DNA from 3 places in the Allobosea sp. FBZP-16 genome. Region 3 is predicted to be linked to each of the others. Evidence: riboswitches for the same ligand, from Rfam matches in the RefSeq annotation. Region 3 holds a riboswitch; each other region holds the start of a gene.
What was found. A riboswitch is a leader RNA that binds a small molecule or an ion and turns the genes downstream of it on or off. The one in region 3 is predicted to bind cobalamin.
Positions count from the first base shown of each region.

Region 1: it holds a riboswitch for cobalamin, as region 3 does, so the genes downstream of both, CXY91_RS30870 (ABC transporter substrate-binding protein) here and CXY91_RS25700 (CbtB domain-containing protein) in region 3, are expected to answer to the same signal.
Region 2: it holds a riboswitch for cobalamin, as region 3 does, so the genes downstream of both, CXY91_RS13325 (TonB-dependent receptor plug domain-containing protein) here and CXY91_RS25700 (CbtB domain-containing protein) in region 3, are expected to answer to the same signal.

Region 1 is NZ_LNCQ01000023.1:13,347-18,092, reverse strand. Features, by position in the region: gene CXY91_RS09810 (ABC transporter ATP-binding protein) at 1-780, opposite strand; gene CXY91_RS09815 (class I SAM-dependent methyltransferase) at 1-4, opposite strand, end outside; gene CXY91_RS09805 (FecCD family ABC transporter permease) at 777-1,820, opposite strand; gene CXY91_RS30870 (ABC transporter substrate-binding protein) at 1,817-2,827, opposite strand; cobalamin riboswitch at 3,062-3,271, opposite strand; gene lhpI (cis-3-hydroxy-L-proline dehydratase) at 3,312-4,746, opposite strand, start outside.
Region 2 is NZ_LNCQ01000023.1:723,964-728,709, forward strand. Features, by position in the region: gene CXY91_RS13315 (AI-2E family transporter) at 1-1,998, opposite strand, end outside; gene CXY91_RS13320 (GntR family transcriptional regulator) at 2,136-2,891, shown strand; cobalamin riboswitch at 2,941-3,138, shown strand; gene CXY91_RS13325 (TonB-dependent receptor plug domain-containing protein) at 3,258-4,746, shown strand, end outside.
Region 3 is NZ_LNCQ01000052.1:220-4,965, forward strand. Features, by position in the region: partial or broken gene CXY91_RS25685 (cobalamin biosynthesis protein) at 1-47, shown strand, start outside; gene cobO (cob(I)yrinic acid a,c-diamide adenosyltransferase) at 44-655, opposite strand; gene cobU (bifunctional adenosylcobinamide kinase/adenosylcobinamide-phosphate guanylyltransferase) at 671-1,192, opposite strand; cobalamin riboswitch at 1,240-1,419, shown strand; gene CXY91_RS25700 (CbtB domain-containing protein) at 1,455-1,628, shown strand; gene CXY91_RS25705 (CbtA family protein) at 1,639-2,394, shown strand; gene CXY91_RS25710 (DUF1636 family protein) at 2,443-2,868, shown strand; gene cobW (cobalamin biosynthesis protein CobW) at 2,865-3,914, shown strand; gene cobN (cobaltochelatase subunit CobN) at 3,919-4,746, shown strand, end outside.

The sequences.
Region 1 (4,746 bases), on a different contig from region 3:
TCATGACTGCCTCCGTTCCGGTTCGATCAGATATTCGATGTGCCGGCGCCCCGACGCTCCCTCGCGGATCGAAACGGCGACGCCGAAGATGCGCTGGATCGCCTCGGCGGTCAGAACCTTGTCCGGCGCCCCCGCCGCCTGCAGCCGCCCCTCATGCAGCAATGCGATCTCGTCGCAGAACATCGCCGCGAGGTTGAGGTCGTGCAGCGCCATGATGCAGGTGATGCCGAGGCGGCGGACCAGGCTCAGGATCGAAAGCTGGTGCTGGATGTCGAGATGGTTGGTCGGCTCGTCGAGGATGAGCTCGCTCGGTTCCTGCGCCAGCGCGCGGGCGATATGGACCCGCTGGCGCTCGCCGCCCGACAGGGTGTGCCAGAACTGGTCGTGCCGCTCGGTCAGCCCGACCCGCGCCAGCGCCTCGTTCACCGCCGCCTCGTCGGCGTCGTTCCAGGAGGCCAGTGCGGCGCGATGCGGCGTGCGGCCGAGCCGGACAACGTCGCAGACGGAGAGCTGGATCTCGGTCGTCGCCTGCTGCTCGACAAAGGCGAGGCGGCGGGCGAGCTCGCGCCGGGGCACGGCGGCGATATCGCGCTCGTCGAGCGTGACGACGCCGCTCGCGACATTGCGCAGCCGGCAGAGCAGCCTGAGCAGGCTCGACTTGCCCGAGCCGTTCGGGCCGATCAGCCCGAGCACGCGGCCGGGCGCCGCCTGCAGCGTCACGCCGTCGACGATCATCTTGCCGGCGGCGCCCCAGCGTACCTCACGGGCCGCGAGCGTCATGCCGGCCGCCTCGCACGGTAGAGGATCAGCGCGAAGACCGGCGCGCCGAACAGCGCTGTCACCACCCCGATCGGCAGGATCTGCTGCGGGATCAGCACGCGCGAGAGGATGTCCGCAAGGATCATGAAGATCGCGCCCACGACGAGGCAGGCCGGCAGCAGGCGGGCATGGCCGGAGCCGACGAGGAAGCGGGCGGCATGGGGAATGATCAAACCGACGAAGCCGACCGTGCCGACGATCGAGACCATCACCGCGGTCATCACTGCCGTCGTGGCGAGGAGCACGACCTTCACCCTCGTCACGGCGACGCCGAGCGAGGCGGCGGCATCGACACCGAAGGCGAAGGCATCGAGCACCTTGGCGTGCAGCATGCAGATGGCGAAGCCGATAAAGGCGACCGGCGCGGCGATCCAGAGATCGGGCCAGCGCACGCCGCCGAAATTGCCCAGAAGCCAGAACATCACACCGCGCGCCTGCTCGGCGCTGGCCATGGTCGTGACGATCGTCGCGGTCGCGGCATTGAAGAGCTGCGAGGTCGCGACACCGGCAAGAATGACGCGATCGCTCGCCCCGCCCGCCCCTGTCGCCAGCAGCGCGACCACGGTGAGTGCAGCGCAGGAGCCGATGAAGGCGCCGGCCGAGACGCTCAGCGCCGTGCCGCCGATGCCGACGCCGAGGATCAGCACCGCGACGGCGCCGGTCGAGGCGCCGGCGGAAATGCCGAGCACGTAAGGCTCGGCCAGCGGATTGCGCAGCAGCGCCTGCAGGATCGCTCCGGAGAGTGCCAGCGCCCCGCCACAGAGGCCTGCCATCAGCGCCCGGCTCAGGCGGTAGTCGAAGATCACGCCCTGCTGGATCGCGCTGACGGGAAAGTCGAGGCTGAACAGCCCGTTGCCGAGCGCCCGCAGCGCCGTGTCGAACGGGATGCGCATCTCGCCGATCGTCACCGCCAGCGCCAGCGAGATGGTCAGCGCAGCGAGCGAGGCAACCGCGATGACGATCCGCGCGGGCCAGTTCGGGCCATGGGCAGCGTGGCTCAAGGGGAGAGGCCGAAGCCGGAGATCGCCTTGGCGAGCGCCTCGATGCCGTCGACCGTATCGAGCCCGGCCCGGGTCGCGCCGACATCCAGGATCACGATGCGCTGGTTCCTCACCGCATCGAGCTTGCTGGCGACCGGATCGGTCTTGAGAAAATCGAGCTTCTTCTCGATGTCGTCGGCCGGGAAGCGGCGGCGATCCATCTTCACCGCGACGATCACCGCGGGGTTGGCGCCGGCGATGCTCTCCCAGCCGACCAGCGGCCATTCCTCATTGGTGGTGATGATGTTGCGGGCGCCGAGCTTCGAAAGGATATAGGCCGGCACGCCGTTCTTGCCGGCCATGAAGCCGTCGCCCTTGATGTCCCGGCTGGAGAACCAGACCACGACCGGCACGTCCCTGGCCTTGAGGCTGGCGACGGCCGCGACCGCCTTGTCCTCGCGTGCCTTCAGTTCAGCGACAAGGGCTTCAGCCCGGTCGGAGACATCGAAGATCTGCCCGAACTCGCGGATGTTGCGATAGACCAGCTCCATCGTGAACATCTGCGTGCGTACGCCATCGCCGGCGCCGGAATTGTCCTTGCCGACGCAATCGGCCGGCGAGACGTAAGTCGGCACCTTGACCCCAGCGAACTGGGCGCGCTTGCCGACGATGCCGTTGGGTCCGACATGCCATTCGAACATAGCGGTGACGAGGTCGGGCTCCTGGGCCAGCACCGCCTCGAAGCTCGGATCGTTGTCGGCGAGGCGCTTCACCTTGGCATTCACCGCCTCATAGGGCTTGGCGACCGGCGAGAACCAGACGGCGGTGCCGACGACGCGGTCACCTAGGCCAAGCGCATAGAGGATCTCGGTCTGCGTCTGGCCGATCGCCACGACGCGCTTGGGCGGCGCGGCGAAGGTCACACTCTCCCGACAATTCTCGAGGGTCAACGGATATTGCGTCGGCGCAGCGAAGGCCGACCCTGCGAACAGAGTGCCGAGGAGCGCCGCGGCGGCACCTTGCAACAAACGGGTGACATGGCGAATGGCCGGCACAGCGGAAGCCTTGAATGTAACAGTGTTGCATTTCTGATAGAAGGGTCGGCGCGCAGCCGTCAAGCTCTGCGCAACGGTGCAGACGGTGTTCATGACCATGGGTCTCATCGCTCCCCGAGATGGCAGGCGGGGAACTGCGCAGGGGCGTGGATGGATGGAGGGCAGCGCCACCATCGACACACAGCTCCGGAACACCCCGTCCGAAAGACGTCTTCGACGACCGGGGCAGGTCTCCTGGCTCGCGGGTCGATGCCGATCCCGCCCGGCCTTCCCAGCGCTGTCGGCGCCAGTGGACGATGGACGGAGAGCTCGCCGCTTACAGTTGCGGGGGCAGCCTCGGCTTTGGCGGAATACGCCTCACCGAATTCCCTCTTAGCTCCGGATGCGATCCGGAGAACCTCGATCGCGGCCACCCTATAAGGCCGCGCCGCACCGTCAAGCCTGTTCGCCGAAGCAGCTAGGAGAGCCAGGCGGGGAGCCGCGCGGGAGCGGCCCCCGTCAAGGCCGCCTCGATGCAGTCGTCGAGCGTCCCCAGCCTGACGGCGCAGCCGGAGAGCCCCGGCCCGTAATGAGCGTATTTGCCGGAATTGGTCAGGACCACCTTAGCCTGCTCTGGGAAGACCGGGCGGGTGATCGAGCACCAGCAGAGATCGGGGATGATCGCGACGCCGCTCCGCGCAAGCCTGGCCAGTGTGCCATCGACTTCAGCCGCGGCGACGACCTCCCGCCCGGCCGTGATAATGACGGCGATTGCAGTCCCGACAGGACGGCCATCGAGGCGCTCCGCAACGGCCCGGCATTCATCCAGCGAGGCATGCGGGCTGCCGATGGCGACAAGATCGACATCCGCCGGCCCCTCGCTCAGCTTGCGCCAGCCCGCGGCGAGGTCCTCGCGGGTGATGACGACTTCGTCCTCGGGGACCCCGCCGAGGCTGTCCGCTTCCGGCGTGATGCCTTCGATATGGAGCATCGCCGCCGCCGAGGTCGTGCCGAAGGCGGCGCAGAGTGCCTTGAGATCGTCCCGCGTCGGTTGCGTCTTCGCCAGGCCCTTGATCAACGGGATCCGGTCAGGCGAAGCCAGGCCAGCAAGGTAGCCGATCAAGGGCCAGGCCGCGCTGTCCGCCCCCTCCGGCAACTCGACCCGTACGGTACGGCGCGCCCGGCGCCCCTCGTCGAGAAAGGCGCCAGCGAGCGGCGCGCGGCCGGTGACGGCGATGCAGAAGTCCAGGAAGTCCGGATGCTTGGCGGTCCGGGCGCCAAGCACGGAATTGGCGAAGATCACCGCGTTCGATTCCGACCAGCCGATCGGCTCGCCGAAGCGTGGCGGCTCCCGCAGCGTATAGGGCGCGCAGGTGAAGCTCGCCTGGCAGCCCATGCGGACATAGGTCTCGGCGAGGCGCGCCGCCGGTTCGCCGAATTCGGGCGCAACGCCCTGGCGGCGCCAGTTCGCATGGTCGACGGAGATCGCGTTCATCGTCGTCGGGATGCGGACGCGTGCGCCCAGCTCCTCCATCTTCGCGGCGAAGACCAGATTGGCCGGGCCGGCATAGATGCAGCCATCGACATGAGCCCGCGTCACATCGAGGAGTTCGGTCGCTCCTTGCTGGCTCGCCATGGCGACGAGGATGCGCATGGCCTGCTGCGCCGCGATCCCGTCCTTGCCGTCGAGCATGCCGCGATCGGAAGAGGACAACTGCAGTCCTGCATCCGCCGCCGCGGCAAGAGGGATATGCACCTGCCCGCCATCGGCCGATATGCCATCCGACGTGATCGTCGCGTGCCGCGCGCAGGAAAGGGTGGCGAAGGCCTCCGCGGACAGGCGCGCGACCGGGATGCGGCGCCCGAACATCTCGGAGGCGACGATCGCGCCGAGCGTCAGCGTGTCCTCGGGG
Region 2 (4,746 bases), on a different contig from region 3:
GAGCTCCCTGCTGCCGCCGATGACGATCTCCTGCTCGGCATCGATCGCCGAGATCATCGCCACGTCGACGTCGAAGGCATCGGCCGCGCGCTTGGCGATCGCATCGAGATCGTCGCGCAGCGCCTCGTCGAGAAACGCCGTGCCCTGGAGCGCCGCCACGCGCTCGGCATCGTCGGCCGGCATCGCTGCCACAGCCGGTTCGCTCGCTGTCTCTGGCAATAGGCGCTGGACCCGGCCGATCGTCTCCTGGATCGAGGCCGCAATCTCGTCTGCACCGATCCCCTTGCTCGCCTGCCCTGCCAGCCTCTCGGGCGGCACGGTCCAGAGAACCACGACGATCTTCAACTCCGGCCAGCGCTGCCGCAGGCGCCGGCAGAACTGCCGGGCGGCATTGTCGGGCTCGCCGCTGAAATAGTTGAGGCAGACGATCGGCACCCCGTCGAGATCGAGCCTGGCGACTGCGCCCGTCGTGACATGGGCGATCCTGCGCACCTGCGCCGGGATGCCTTCGAGATCGAGTGCATGGGCCAGCATCTGCGCGGCGATCCCGTCGATCTCCCATTTGCCGCCGATGCAGACCACCTTGGGGGCCAAGCCCTCGGCAGCCGCGGCGGGATGAGCCTCGCGCAACTCCTCCAGCAGCGCCTCCATCCCCTCCGCGATGCGCAGCCGGTGCGCCGCAGTAGCCTGCCGACCGTAATCGTCGCTGGCGAGGCGCAGGACCGCGACGCCGACGGCGTCATAGAAAGGCACCACCGCCAGCGTCTCTATCTCGCTTTCGGCGATCTCGATGGCTTCGTCGACATCGCCCGCGAGCAGGCGCTGGTAGATGCGTTCGGTCGGACTAAGCACCGGCACCGAGCCGAGCAGGGTGTCGAGGAATTGCAACTGCGGCAGGGTCTTGCCGAGGACCAATAGGCAGACCGTCAGCGGCGTCGACAGGATCAGGCCGACCGGACCCCAGAGCGCGGTCCAGAATGTCGCGGCGGCGATCAGCGATATCGCCGAGAGGCCAGTGCTGGTGCCGTAGAGCATCGGCTCGACGATATTGTTGCTGATGAGCTCGAGCCCCGCGATCAGCGCCAGCGTCCACAGCACCATGTGCCAGCCGGGATCGACCGCGAACGCCAGCGCCAGCGGAAAGACCGCGGAAATCAGCGCACCAAGATAAGGCACGAAGCGCAGCACGGCTGCGACGACGCCCCAGAGCAGCGCACCGGGCACGCCGATCAGCCACAGGCCGAGCGCCAGCGGGATGGCGAAGGTCGTGTTCACCACGAGCTGCATCAGAAGATAGCGGCTGATCCGCCTGCCGGCATCCTCGATCGCATCGGTCGAGCGGTGCAGGTTGCCGCCAAGGATGCGCAGCAGCCGGTCACGCAGGTCGGTCCGGTCAAGCAGTGCCAGCACCACGAAGACGAGGACGATACCGGCCGTCGCCAGCGGTTCGAGCACACGGCCGAGCCAGACCAGCGCGACCTGCATCTGGGTGCCCGGCGCTGGCACGATCTCGACCCGCTGAGCACCGGCGCCCTGCACCGATTCCACTTCCTTTTGCAGGGACGCGATCGCGTTGAGCGCGCCATCGAGCATCCCCGGCGCCCTGAACTGCGCCTTGAGATCGTTGAGCTTGTTATGGATGGTCGATTGATAGCTCGGCAGTTGCTCGCCCAGCGAACGGACCTGCGTTCCCAGCACGAGGAAGAGGCCGGCGAGGAGAACGAGCACGACGGTCATCACCGCCACGATCGCGATCACCTTGGGCAGCCCGCGCCGGCGCAGCCACAGCACCGGGGGATTGAGCGCGAAGCCGATCAGGAAGGCGAAGGCGAGCGGGATCAGGATGTCCTGCCCGTAGTAGAGTGCTGCGATGATCACCGCAGCCGAGACGAGCGCCGCCGCCACCTTTACGATGTCCGCCCCGGCCAGGTCGGCCGCAGCGATGGCGCCCGCCTCTGGCTGGACCCCCCTTCGGCTCGGAGCCGGTGTCGTTGTCATGGCGAAGCCCCCCGGCCCGCATTGGGTCGCCTTATGAACGTTAGAGGGGCTGCCCGGTTCCCCGGCATCCCAATCTGCATTGCGAACTGCAAGGCGCAGACGCTAAGACGAAGGACGTTCAACCACTGGTATCGGCGATGGCGCGGGAAGAGGCCGGAAACGGCGCATCGGACAAGGCCGGGATGATCTGCCGGGCGCTGCGCCGCGCGATCATCGAGCGCGCGCTCGAGCCCGGCGCGGCCTTGCCCGAGGATGCGCTCGGCGAACGCTTCGGTGTCAGCCGTACGCTGGCGCGCCATGCGCTCGCCCAGCTCGCCGCCGAAGGGCTGGTCGAACTGCGCCGCAATCGCTCCGCCGTTGTGGCGACGCCGAGCTGGCAGGAGGCGCGCGACACCTTCGACATCCGCATCGAGCTGGAGCGGCTCGTCGTGCGCCAGCTCGCCGGCCGGCTGAGCAAGGCGCAGCTTGCGACGCTGCGGGCCCATGTCGACTCCGAGGATGAGGCGCGTGGCGGGCCCGACGCGATCTCGATCCGGCTCGCGACCGAGTTCCATATCCTGCTCGCAGAGATGACGGAGAGCCCGATCCTCATCCGCTATGTCAGCGAGCTGTCCTATCGCTGCTGCCTGATCCTGTCGCTGTACAGCCGGCCGCATTCCTCGGAATGCGGCGTTAACGAGCACCGCCTGCTGATCGACGCCCTTACGACCGGCGACGTCGAAAAAGTCACGAGACTGATGCACAGTCATCTCGATTCGGTGGCGGAGCGCGCGCTGGTAGCCGAGGCCAAGCCGCGCGAACGGGACATCATGGCGATCCTGGCGCCCTATGCGCAGGCCCCTCAACCCGCCGTCAAACCGCGTCCGAAGCGCTCGCTCAAGGCAGCCGAATAATCCGCTCACAACGGCTGGCGGGCGAATTGACGCTGCCGCCTTTCCACCCTACTCGTGAACGCGACGGTTCCCTTACGGGATCAAAAGGGAACGCAGTGCGGATGGCCTGGCCATCTCATGCTGCGGCTGCCCCCGCAACTGTAAGCGGCGAGCCTTTCGCCATACGCCACTGGGACCTCGGCCCTGGGAAGGCGGCGAAGGGCAGCGACCCGCGAGCCAGGAGACCTGCCGTCAGCCGTGGTCACACGCGAACACATCGGCCGGGGTGCGCTGATGGGTGGTAGAACCATGCGCGCCCGGTTTCGGGCGCGGGTGGGGACATCTCGTTCGCGGTGACGTGCCACTGACGTTACCGCCGAGGTTCCCGTGTTCCGTTTGCCAAAGCCCGCCAGGAGCGGGCGTTTCTCACTTGCCTTCCCCCTGCTCGCCGCTTCGACCGTGCTGATATCGCCCGCTGCGCTGGCGCAGTCGGGTGAGAAGCCGATCGCGCTCGACGAGATCGTGATTAGCCCGACCGGCGTTCCGACCCCGGCAAGGGAGATCGCGAGCGCCGTCACCGTCGTCACCGCGAAGGAGATCGAGCGCGAGCAGCGCCGCACCTTGCCGCAGGCGCTCGCCGCCGTTCCCGGCCTCAATATCGTCCAGACCGGCGGGCCGGGCGGGCTTACGTCGGTCTTCATGCGCGGCACCAACTCCAACCACGTCAAGGTGCTGATCGACGGTATCGAGGTGAACGATCCCTCGACGCCGAACCGCTCCTTCGACTTCGGCCAGATGCTGACCACTGACATCGAGCGCATCGAGGTGCTGCGCGGCCCGCAGAGCGGTCTCTATGGCGCCAATGCGCTGGGCGGCGTGATCTCGATCACCAGCAAGCGCGGCGAGGGGCCGCCCAAGGTGACCGGCTCGGTCGAAGCCGGCTCCTATGGCGCCTTCAACAAGAGCCTCGGGGTCAGCGGCGGCGACGACCGCTTCGACTACGCCTTCGGCATCAGCCATTTCAGGGCGGATTCGACACCGGTGACACCACCGGAACTGGTTCCCGCCGGCCGGCGGCGCAACCCCAATTCCTATGACAACTGGAGCTATTCCGCCCGCCTCGGCGCCAGGCTGACCGACACGCTGAGCGTCAACTGGGTCGGCCGCTATATCGACGGGCAATTGCTGTTCACCGGCGATTCCGGCTTCCCGAGCCTGCCCAGCAGCTTCCGGTCCAGCCAGAACTATCGCCAGGCCTTCACCCGCGGCGAGATCGTCTGGGACCCGCTGGGCGGGCAGTTCGTCAACCGCTTCGGCGTCTCCTACAGCAACCAGGATCGCTCCAATCGCCGGCCTAACGCCTTCGGCATCCTCGACGTGCCGACCGAGAACCTCGGTGAGCGCATCAAATACGACTGGCGTGGCGACCTGAAGCTCACCCGGAGCCAGACACTGGTGATGGGGCTGCAATACGAGAACGAACGCTTCGACACGCCCAACAAGACCGTCTCGAACGGAAACCGGGGCGCCTTCGTCGAATTGCAGTCGAACTGGACCGACCGCTTCTTCACCACCGCCAATATCCGCTACGATGACGACGACAAGTTCGGCGGCCACACCACCTATCGCATCGCACCGGTCTTCATCGTGCCAGGCACCGACACCAAGCTGAAGGCGAGCTACGGCACCGGCTTCAAGGCGCCGACGCTGAGCGAACGCTTCAGCGATCCCCGCCCGGCCTTCAACTTCTATGGCAACCCGAACCTCAAGCCGGAGGAAAGCCGCGGCTGGGATGTCGGCTTCGAGCAGCCGCTGGTGAACGGGCAGGTGAATGTCGGTGCGACCTACTTCCACAACGACATCGACAACCTGATCC
Region 3 (4,746 bases):
TCTGGGGGTTGGCGGCAGTTGCAAGCGTGGCCGCGCTCGCCCTCTAGAACTCGATCCCCTCCTGCGCCTTCACCCCGGCGGCGAAGTGATGCTTCACCAGCGTCATCTCGGTGACGAGGTCAGCCGCTTCGATCAGCTCCGCCTTGGCGTTTCGCCCGGTGACGACGATGTGGAGGTCGGGCCGGCGGGCCTGCAAGGCCGCCACGACCTCGGCGAGCGGCAGGTAGTCGTAGCGCAGCGCGATGTTGAGTTCGTCGAGCACCAACAGCCGGATCCCGTCGTCGGCCATCAATTCCTTCGCCTTGTCGAAGGCGCGCGCCGCGGCGGCGATGTCGCGGGCCTTGTCCTGCGTCTCCCAGGTGAAGCCCTCGCCCATCGAATGCCAGGAGACCTGATCGCCGAAGGCGTCCAGCGCCTTGCGTTCGCCGGTCGACCAGGCGCCCTTGATGAACTGGACGACACCGATGCGCCAGCCATGGCCGAGCGCCCGCAGGATCAGGCCGAAGGCGGCGGTCGACTTGCCCTTGCCCGGGCCGGTGTTGACGATCAGCAGGCCCTTTTCCAGCGTCTTGCCGGCGACCTCGGCGTCCTGCACCGCCTTGCGCTTTGCCATCTTCGCCTTGTGGCGGGCAGCGTCCTCAGCTTCGTTGGTCATCGTCACGTCGCGCTTCTACTTCACCTGCATCGGCAATCCGGCGACCATGAAGACCACGCGCGCGGCCTGAGCCGCAAGCCGCTGATGCAGCCGGCCGGCCTCGTCGCGGAAGCGGCGGGCGAGCGCATTGTCCGGCACGATGCCGAGGCCGACCTCGTTCGAGACCAGCACCACCGGTGCGCTCGCCTCGCGGCAGGCCGCGACGAGCTCGCCGGTGGCGATCGCGATGTCGCGTTCGGCGAGCAGCAGATTGGTCAGCCAGAGCGTCAGGCAATCGACCAGGATGGGCTGCCCGGCCCGCGCATTGCGAATCGCCTCGGGCAGCGCGACAGGCGCATCGACCGTCTGCCAGTCGCGCGAGCGCCTGGCGCGGTGCTCGGCGATGCGGGCGCGCATCTCGTCGTCATAGGCCTGCGCGGTCGCGATGTAGGTCCAGGGTGCCGGCAGCGCCTCGATCAGCGCCTCGGCATGACGGCTCTTGCCGGAACGGGCGCCGCCGAGGACGAGGGTGAGCAGGGGAAGGGTCATGTCTGGCATTCGCTTTCGGAGAGACGTCGTGCATTGCACAGCACCGCGCCTGTGGCTAATGATCATCCGTGACGGTGCCTCGACGACGAGGTGAAAAGGGAACGCGGTGAAAGGCCGCGGCTGCCCCCGCAACTGTAAGCGGCGCGTCCTGCGCCATCGGCCACTGGGTTTCCCGGGAAGGCGGAGCAGGACACCAAGCCGTGAGCCAGGAGACCTGCCGTCATTCGATGTCGTCCAGCCGGCTGCCGGTGGGGTGGCCAAGGAGAACCAGATGAATACGGCTACCGTCACCAGCCAGGCCAGCGTTTCGGAGCGAGCGAAAGCCGTCGCCGCTGCGCTGATCCTCGGCTTCGTGCTGATCTACACCGTCGGCTTCGCCGCCTCGTCCACTGTCCACAACGCGGCGCACGACACCCGTCACGGCCTCGCCTTCCCCTGTCATTGAGGGGAACCACATGGTCACGCGTGTTCTCACGGTCAGCATCCTGGCCGGGCTTCTGGCTGGGCTGCTGATCTCGGCGCTCCAGCACGTCACCACCACCCCGCTGATCCTCAAGGCCGAGACCTACGAGGCGGCGTTGCGCGCGCAGGGCGCACCGATGCAGGCCGCCTTCTCAGGCGAAGCCCGCATCCAGCTCGCTCACAACGACCCAAAGGCAGGCCCAGACCATGCCGGCGAGCATGACTGGAAGCCGCAGGACGGCTTGCAGCGCACGGCCTTCACCAGCCTGGTGACGATCGGCACCGCGATCGGCTTCGCGGCGCTGCTTCTCGCCGGGATGATCGCGGCGAACGAGCAGATCGACCAGCGCCGCGCATTGGCCTGGGCGGTGTGCGGCTTCTTCGCTTTCGGGCTCGCCCCGGCAATGGGGCTGGCGCCGGAACTGCCGGGCTCCGCCGCAGCCGAACTGCAGCAGCGCCAGCTCTGGTGGCTGCTGACGGCGATGGTCACCGCCGGCGCGCTCTTCGTCTTCCTGCGCGTCGAGGCTTCCTGGGCCCGAGCACTCGCCGTCCTCGCCTTGCTGCTGCCGCATCTGATCGGTGCCCCGCATCCGGCCGCGCCGGAAAGCAAGGTGCCGGCCGAGATCGCCGCACATTTCGCCGCGCTCTCGCTCGCCATCCAGGCCGCGCTGTGGCTCGTCACCGGCTTTGCCGTCGGCGTGCTCTGGCCCTGGGCCACGCGCCGCAGCGCCGCTCCCGTAGCGGCCTGACGCCTCGTGCGGCCGGCGACGGCCGCGCCAGCCCAAGGAGGCGTTGTCATGCTCGAAGGCGATCTCGCCCTCGCGACGCAAGTTCGGCAGCAGCCGGGCTGCACCATCCATGTCTGCACCACCTGCCGGCGCCAACGCGAGGACCTGCCGGAGGGTTATGACCAGCCGGGCATCGCGCTCGCAGCCGTACTGGACGAGCGCCTGGCGGGCAGTGGCATCGCCGTCGTGCCGGTCGAATGCCTCTCGGTCTGCAAGCGGCCCTGCACGATCGCGCTCGCGGCGGAGGGCAAATGGACCTATCTGATCGGCGATCTCGACGCCGGTCTTCATCTCGACGAGATCGTCAGCGGGGCGGAGAAATTTGCCGCCAGCGCCAACGGCATCGTTCCCTGGAAGGAAAGACCCGCCTCGTTCCGCAAGGGCGTGGTCGCGCGCGTGCCTCCGCTGCCGCGCACACAAGGATCAAACGAATGAACGCTCCTCAGACCACGACGCTCGGCAAGGTGCCGTGCACGATCATCACCGGCTTCCTCGGCGCCGGTAAGACCACCCTGGTCCGCCATCTCCTGGAGAATGCCGGCGGCAAGCGCCTCGCCGTTCTCGTCAACGAGTTTGGCGATCTCGGCTTCGACGGCTCCTTCATCGCCGGCTGCGGCATCGAGGGCTGCACGCAGGACGACATCGTCGAATTGCCGAATGGCTGCATCTGCTGCACGGTCGCCGATGATTTCGTCCCGGCGCTGGAAAAGCTGCTGAACCGGGAAAACCCGCCGCAGCACATCCTGATCGAGACCTCGGGCCTTGCCCTGCCCAAGCCGCTGGTCAAGGCCTTCAACTGGCCGGCGATCCGTTCCCGCGTCACCGTCGACGGCGTCATCGCCGTGGTCGACGGGCCGGCGGTGGCCGAGGGCCAGTTCGCCGACGATCCCGAGGCGCTGAAGGCGCAGGCGGCGCAGGACCAGGCCGTCGACCATGACAACCCGCTGGAGGAGGTATTCGAGGATCAGATCCTCTGCGCCGACCTGATCCTGCTCAACAAGAGCGACCTCGTCGACGCCGCAGGGCGCGAACGGGTCAAGGCCGAGATCGCCCAGCATTTGCCCAAGGCGATCAAGGTGGTCGAAACCGCCCATGGCAAGGTCGAGCCGGCGCTGATCATCGGTCTCGGCGCTGCGGCCGAGTCCGACCTCGCCGCCCGGCCCTCGCATCACGGCGAGGGCGAGGATCATGACCATGACGATTTCGACAGCGTGGCACTGCCGCTGCCGCAGGCCGGTTCGCCGGAAGAGCTCGTCGCCCGCGTCGCCAAGGCGGCCGAGGCCGAGGGCGTACTGCGCCTTAAGGGTTTTGCCGGCATTCCCGGCAAGCCGATGCGGCTCGTCGTGCAGGGCGTCGGCCGGCGCGTCGGCCACCATTACGACCGGGCCTGGGGCGCCGGTGAAGCGCGCGACGGCCGGCTCGTGGTGATCGGCCTCAAGGGCTTCGATCGCGCCGCAGTCGAGGCCGCGCTCGCCGGCTGATGCCATGCATCTCCTCCCGACCAGCGAGGTGAGGCTCGACGACGGCGAAGACGCCGTCGACCTCGCCTTGCCGCCGGGAGACCTCATCGTCCTCTCCTTCAGCGACAGCGACCTCTCGGCGCTGGCGGCGGCCGCCCCCGGTAGCCGGCTGGGCCTCCGTCTGGTGCCGCTGCGGCGCTTCAAGCATCCGCTCTCGATCGACCTGCTGATCGAGAAGACCCTCGCCGGCTCGCGTTTCGTGCTGCTGCGCTGCCTCGGCGGGCTCGACTATCTCCGCTACGGCGTCGAGCAGATCGCGAGCGCCTGCCGGCAGCATGACGTCGCGCTGGCGGTGCTGCCAGGCGATGACCGGGAGGACGAGCGGCTCGCCGGATATGGCACGGTGCAGCCGGAGTTCGCAGCGGACCTGCTCGGCTATTTTCATGCCGGCGGCGGCGCCGAGAACATGCGGCGGCTGCTGGGAAGAGTAGATGCCTATCTCGAAGGACAGCGCGACCCCTCATCCCCCTGCCGGGACCTTCTCCCGCAGGGGGAGAAGGGAGCTGACACGGCCGCCTCGCCCTTCTCCCCTTGCGGGAGAAGGTGGCTCGGCGCAGCCGAGACGGATGAGGGGTCGCGCGACGCGGCCGATCTGTCTCCCGTCCTACTCCCCACGCTCTTCGCCCTCGGCCCCAACGCCACGCCTCTTCCCTGGCGGGAGGCGCTCGCGACTATCCCGACAGACGCCCCGCTCGTCCCGATCCTCGTCTACCGCTCCGGCGTTGCCGCCGGCGACACGGCGATGGTCGAGGCGATCGCGGCAACCCTGGCCGAGCGCGGGCTCGGCCCGCTC